Regions from separate parts of the Bacillus sp. FSL R7-0646 genome, predicted to be linked through region 2. Evidence: a T-box and tRNA genes for the amino acid it is inferred to sense, from the RefSeq annotation. Region 2 holds a T-box; the other holds one or more tRNA genes.
What was found. A T-box is a leader RNA that pairs with one kind of tRNA and senses whether it is charged. The one in region 2 lies ahead of MKY62_RS14655 (valine--tRNA ligase), so its partner is inferred to be a tRNA-Val.

Region 1 (3,394 bases), 1.5 Mb from region 2:
CCGGTGCTGGAAGGTTAAGAGGAGCGCTTAGCGTAAGCGAAGGTGCGAATTGAAGCCCCAGTAAACGGCGGCCGTAACTATAACGGTCCTAAGGTAGCGAAATTCCTTGTCGGGTAAGTTCCGACCCGCACGAAAGGCGCAACGATCTGGGCACTGTCTCAACGAGAGACTCGGTGAAATTATAGTACCTGTGAAGATGCAGGTTACCCGCGACAGGACGGAAAGACCCCGTGGAGCTTTACTGCAGCCTGATATTGAATGTTGGTACAGCTTGTACAGGATAGGTAGGAGCCTTGGAAACCGGAGCGCCAGCTTCGGTGGAGGCATCGGTGGGATACTACCCTGGCTGTATTGACCTTCTAACCCGCTGCCCTTATCGGGCAGGGAGACAGTGTCAGGTGGGCAGTTTGACTGGGGCGGTCGCCTCCTAAAAGGTAACGGAGGCGCCCAAAGGTTCCCTCAGAATGGTTGGAAATCATTCGCAGAGTGTAAAGGCACAAGGGAGCTTGACTGCGAGACCTACAAGTCGAGCAGGGACGAAAGTCGGGCTTAGTGATCCGGTGGTTCCGCATGGAAGGGCCATCGCTCAACGGATAAAAGCTACCCCGGGGATAACAGGCTTATCTCCCCCAAGAGTCCACATCGACGGGGAGGTTTGGCACCTCGATGTCGGCTCATCGCATCCTGGGGCTGTAGTCGGTCCCAAGGGTTGGGCTGTTCGCCCATTAAAGCGGTACGCGAGCTGGGTTCAGAACGTCGTGAGACAGTTCGGTCCCTATCCGTCGCGGGCGCAGGAAATTTGAGAGGAGCTGTCCTTAGTACGAGAGGACCGGGATGGACGCACCGCTGGTGTACCAGTTGTTCTGCCAAGGGCATCGCTGGGTAGCTATGTGCGGACGGGATAAGTGCTGAAAGCATCTAAGCATGAAGCCCCCCTCAAGATGAGATTTCCCATTCCTATAAGGAAGTAAGATCCCTGAAAGATGATCAGGTTGATAGGTCTGAGGTGGAAGTGTGGCGACACATGGAGCTGACAGATACTAATCGATCGAGGACTTAACCTAAATATTTGTGAATCGTCTGTCCGTTATCTAGTTTTGAGAGAACACCTCTCAGAAAGCCAAAGGCAAGGAAACTCGGCTAAAGGCCCTCACATCCTGTGAGGAACGCCCAGTACCTTCGTCCTGAAGGCATAGTTTGGTGGCGATAGCGAAGAGGTCACACCCGTTCCCATGCCGAACACGGAAGTTAAGCTCTTCAGCGCCGATGGTAGTTGGGGGCTTCCCCCTGTGAGAGTAGGACGCCGCCAAGCTGTTGCACGCAAGTGCAAACGGAGGATTAGCTCAGCTGGGAGAGCATCTGCCTTACAAGCAGAGGGTCGGCGGTTCGATCCCGTCATCCTCCACCATTATAATATTTTGTTGATAAAGCCGGTGTAGCTCAATTGGTAGAGCAACTGACTTGTAATCAGTAGGTTGGGGGTTCAAGTCCTCTTGCCGGCACCACTTTTTTATGATATAATGTTTAAGTCTCTTTTAAAGAGCCATTAGCTCAGTTGGTAGAGCATCTGACTTTTAATCAGAGGGTCGAAGGTTCGAGTCCTTCATGGCTCACCATTTTATGCGGGTGTGGCGGAATTGGCAGACGCGCTAGACTTAGGATCTAGTGTCTTTACGGCGTGGGGGTTCGAGTCCCTTCACCCGCATTATAAAAAAAGATCTGCGGAAGTAGTTCAGTGGTAGAACACCACCTTGCCAAGGTGGGGGTCGCGGGTTCGAATCCCGTCTTCCGCTCCAACCATCCACGCCGGGGTGGTGGAATTGGCAGACACACAGGACTTAAAATCCTGCGGTAGGTGACTACCGTGCCGGTTCAAGTCCGGCCCTCGGCATTGATATATGCGCCCGTAGCTCAATTGGATAGAGCGTTTGACTACGGATCAAAAGGTTAGGGGTTCGACTCCTCTCGGGCGCGCCATTATATATAACGGGAAGTAGCTCAGCTTGGTAGAGCACATGGTTTGGGACCATGGGGTCGCAGGTTCGAATCCTGTCTTCCCGACCATTATTCGGGGCCTTAGCTCAGCTGGGAGAGCGCCTGCTTTGCACGCAGGAGGTCAGCGGTTCGATCCCGCTAGGCTCCACCATTTATTTTTGAAAAAAAGCACTTGACTATTTATATCAAGAGAGATATAATAATAGAGTTGCTTTAATAATGATCTTTGAAAACTAAACAAGACAAAACGTACCTGTTAATTCATTAAATAAATCGCACATGTAAGTGTGCGTAGTCATTATCAAACTTCATGGAGAGTTTGATCCTGGCTCAGGACGAACGCTGGCGGCGTGCCTAATACATGCAAGTCGAGCGGACCGACGGGAGCTTGCTCCCTTAGGTCAGCGGCGGACGGGTGAGTAACACGTGGGTAACCTGCCTGTAAGACTGGGATAACTCCGGGAAACCGGGGCTAATACCGGATGCTTGATTGAACCGCATGGTTCAATCATAAAAGGTGGCTTTTAGCTACCACTTACAGATGGACCCGCGGCGCATTAGCTAGTTGGTGAGGTAACGGCTCACCAAGGCGACGATGCGTAGCCGACCTGAGAGGGTGATCGGCCACACTGGGACTGAGACACGGCCCAGACTCCTACGGGAGGCAGCAGTAGGGAATCTTCCGCAATGGACGAAAGTCTGACGGAGCAACGCCGCGTGAGTGATGAAGGTTTTCGGATCGTAAAACTCTGTTGTTAGGGAAGAACAAGTACCGTTCGAATAGGGCGGTACCTTGACGGTACCTAACCAGAAAGCCACGGCTAACTACGTGCCAGCAGCCGCGGTAATACGTAGGTGGCAAGCGTTGTCCGGAATTATTGGGCGTAAAGCGCGCGCAGGCGGTTTCTTAAGTCTGATGTGAAAGCCCCCGGCTCAACCGGGGAGGGTCATTGGAAACTGGGGAACTTGAGTGCAGAAGAGGAGAGTGGAATTCCACGTGTAGCGGTGAAATGCGTAGAGATGTGGAGGAACACCAGTGGCGAAGGCGACTCTCTGGTCTGTAACTGACGCTGAGGCGCGAAAGCGTGGGGAGCGAACAGGATTAGATACCCTGGTAGTCCACGCCGTAAACGATGAGTGCTAAGTGTTAGAGGGTTTCCGCCCTTTAGTGCTGCAGCAAACGCATTAAGCACTCCGCCTGGGGAGTACGGTCGCAAGACTGAAACTCAAAGGAATTGACGGGGGCCCGCACAAGCGGTGGAGCATGTGGTTTAATTCGAAGCAACGCGAAGAACCTTACCAGGTCTTGACATCCTCTGACAACCCTAGAGATAGGGCTTCCCCTTCGGGGGCAGAGTGACAGGTGGTGCATGGTTGTCGTCAGCTCGTGTCGTGAGAT
Region 2 (3,394 bases):
GAGACGATATCAGCTGCCGACTTTGCGATCGCCCGCCTTGAAGATTGGCATGAAGCCATGAGAGAAAAAGAGTCTGCCAGAATGGTCTTAAACCACGGGCACCTGTCCGTTCGGCATTTTCTCTATAACGATACCGGAACGGGTTACTTTACGAACTTTGAGAAAGCGGGACATGCGCCGCCTGCAAATGATCTCATCGTATTTTTTACTAGAATGTTTAAGACGAACCCCGTTATGTGCACGGAATGTGTAAACTGGTTTTATACGTATCACAATGTCTATCCTTTGCGGGAGGAAGAAATCAGCTTATTCCTCAGCTATATGGCTTACCCGGGGCCTGTATTCGGCGTACTGAACCGCTACGAACATGAGAAGGGGCTCGGGGAAAAAGAAGCCTGTACAAGGCTTTTAAAGGCGTACTGGCAAATGAAAAACGCTGAGCCGCTTGTGATGAGCATTCACGAGACGGAAGAAAACAGAAAACTGCAGGAAGAAACAGAGTCCCCATCATCATGATGCGGACTTTTTTTCGTGCTTAAATCCAGTCAAGGTGAAAGGCGCACGCAAGGAATATGAGAATGCCCAAAAGGAGGACATCAAATGTGGTAGGAAAGATGATCGTGCGGATGCCCTGGAATATCGTAATCGGGAGGACGACTTGAACAGCAACAAGCCTGACTTGCTTCAGCCACGGCTGGAATGAATATGTGTTGAATTTTTTTCGCATCTTATGCCTCCTCTCCTTTTCGTTACAGCATCATATGAGGAAAAGGAGCTTGTGTGCATGGCCCAATCTCGTATAAAACAACAGAAAAACGGAAAAGATGATTGACGAAAATGAAAAAGATTTAGTAATATAAGAAAAAGAAAAAGTACGTGCTGAAAAGTCAATGATCACCCGCTTTGAATGGGAAGAGTACAAAAACAGACGCTTGCAGAGAGGGAAGCCGGTTCGCTGAAAGGCTCCCAGTCAGTCTTTTTTGGAAGGTCGCCCAGGAGCGCAATTTCTCGAACAAAAAAGTAGAGAAATTCGGGAAAGTCCCGTTATCCCATTTAAGTGCGTGAATGCGTTTTTTTTGCATTCATGAAAAAAGGTGGTACCGCGAGAGAGTTCTCTTCGTCCTTTTAACAGGATCAAGAGGACTCTTTTTTATTGTTCAGCCGTTTAATACTGTTGGAGGTTTGAAAATGGATAATCAAGAACTGACGATGCCGACAAAATACGATCCGTCTGCAGTTGAAAAAGACCGATACGACTATTGGGTGAACGGCAAATTTTTCGAAGCGAAAAACGATCCAGAAAAAGAACCGTACACCGTTGTCATTCCCCCGCCGAATGTGACGGGTAAGCTGCACTTGGGGCATGCTTGGGATTCCACCTTGCAGGATATCGTGACAAGAATGAAACGGATGCAGGGCTATGACGTGCTCTGGCTGCCGGGTATGGACCACGCCGGTATTGCAACCCAGGCAAAAGTAGAAGCGAAGCTTCGTGAAGAAGGAAAAACGCGCTATGATCTCGGACGCGAAAAATTCCTTGAAGAAACATGGAATTGGAAAGAGGAATATGCCGATTTTATTCGCAGCCAGTGGGCAAAGCTCGGTCTCGGCCTCGATTATTCTAGGGAGCGGTTCACCCTCGATGAGGGGCTTTCTAAAGCGGTGCGCGAAGTATTTGTAAAGCTTTATGAAAAAGGGCTGATTTACCGCGGAGAATATATCATTAACTGGGATCCGGCAACCAAAACGGCTTTGTCAGACATCGAAGTCATCTATAAAGACGTACAAGGTGCGTTCTATCATATGCGATATCCGCTGAAAGACGGTTCAGGCTCGATTGAAATTGCGACGACCCGTCCGGAAACAATGCTCGGCGATACAGCGGTTGCGGTGCATCCGGAAGACGAGCGGTACAAACACCTAATCGGAAAAACGGTCATTCTGCCGATCACGGGCAGAGAAATCCCGATTGTCGGAGACGACTATGTCGATATGGAATTCGGTTCAGGCGCCGTCAAAATTACGCCTGCCCATGATCCGAACGACTTTGAAATCGGAAACCGCCACAACCTTGAACGCATTCTCGTCATGAATGAAGACGGCACGATGAATGACAATGCCCTTCAATATAAAGGCATGGACCGTTTTGAATGCCGCAAGCAGATCGTGAAAGATCTTCAGGAAGAGGGCGTGCTGTTCAAGATTGAAGAACATACGCATTCGGTCGGCCACAGCGAACGAAGCGGAGCAGTCGTTGAGCCGTATTTGTCAACACAGTGGTTCGTGCAAATGCAGCCGCTTGCCGACGCCGCCATCGAATTGCAAAAAAGCGAAGGCAAAGTCAACTTCGTCCCTGACCGTTTTGAAAAAACGTATCTGCACTGGATGGAAAATATCCGCGACTGGTGCATTTCCCGCCAGCTCTGGTGGGGCCATCGGATTCCGGCATGGTACCATAAAGAAACCGGTGAAATCTATGTCGGCGTTGAAGCGCCGGAAGATGCAGAAAACTGGGAGCAGGACAAAGACGTTCTTGATACATGGTTCAGTTCCGCTCTTTGGCCGTTTTCAACGATGGGCTGGCCTGATATCGATGAGGAAGATTTCAAGCGCTACTATCCGACGAACGTCCTTGTCACAGGCTACGATATTATTTTCTTCTGGGTATCGAGAATGATCTTCCAAGGTATCGAATTTACCGGAGAACGTCCGTTTAAAGATGTCTTGATCCACGGGCTCATCCGCGACGACCAGGGCCGCAAAATGAGCAAATCGCTCGGAAACGGCGTCGATCCGATGGATGTAATCGACAAGTACGGAGCGGATTCGCTGCGCTACTTCCTTGCAACAGGAAGCTCTCCGGGTCAGGATTTACGCTTCAGCTTTGAAAAAGTAGAGTCAACATGGAATTTTGCGAACAAGATTTGGAACGCATCAAGGTTCGCTCTGATGAACATGGACGGCATGACATACGAAGAGCTTGACCTGTCAGGGGAAAAATCCGTTGCCGATAAGTGGATTTTAACAAGGTTGAATGAAACGATTGAAACCGTGACACAGCTGGCCGACAAGTACGAATTCGGCGAGGTTGGCCGCCATCTCTACAATTTTATCTGGGATGATTTCTGTGACTGGTACATCGAAATGGCTAAACTTCCGCTTTACGGCGAAGATGAAGCGGCGAAGAAGACAACCCGCTCCATTTTAGCGTATGTGCTGGATCAAACGATGCGCCTCCTGCATCCGTTTATGCCGTTCCTGACGGAAGAGATTTGGCAGCATCTTCCTCACGAAGGGGAATCCATTACAGTCGCCAAATGGCCTGAGGCCGTCAAAGAATATACGGACACCGAGGCCGCGGCGGATATGAAGCTTCTCGTTGAAGTCATCCGCG

Region 1: it has a tRNA-Val gene. The T-box ahead of MKY62_RS14655 (valine--tRNA ligase) is inferred to sense a tRNA for this amino acid. The anticodon was not compared.

What each region holds. Positions count from the first base shown of each region.
Region 1 covers NZ_CP150217.1:98,429-101,822, forward strand. The annotation lists rRNA gene MKY62_RS00510 (23S ribosomal RNA) at 1-1,064, shown strand, start outside; rRNA gene rrf (5S ribosomal RNA) at 1,197-1,312, shown strand; tRNA gene MKY62_RS00520 (tRNA-Val) at 1,333-1,408, shown strand; tRNA gene MKY62_RS00525 (tRNA-Thr) at 1,430-1,505, shown strand; tRNA gene MKY62_RS00530 (tRNA-Lys) at 1,541-1,616, shown strand; tRNA gene MKY62_RS00535 (tRNA-Leu) at 1,623-1,705, shown strand; tRNA gene MKY62_RS00540 (tRNA-Gly) at 1,722-1,796, shown strand; tRNA gene MKY62_RS00545 (tRNA-Leu) at 1,806-1,891, shown strand; tRNA gene MKY62_RS00550 (tRNA-Arg) at 1,901-1,977, shown strand; tRNA gene MKY62_RS00555 (tRNA-Pro) at 1,988-2,064, shown strand; tRNA gene MKY62_RS00560 (tRNA-Ala) at 2,071-2,146, shown strand; rRNA gene MKY62_RS00565 (16S ribosomal RNA) at 2,303-3,394, shown strand, end outside.
Region 2 covers NZ_CP150217.1:2,812,827-2,816,220, reverse strand. The annotation lists gene ysxE (spore coat protein YsxE) at 1-516, shown strand, start outside; gene MKY62_RS14660 (hypothetical protein) at 536-727, opposite strand; T-box leader at 895-1,128, shown strand; gene MKY62_RS14655 (valine--tRNA ligase) at 1,189-3,394, shown strand, end outside.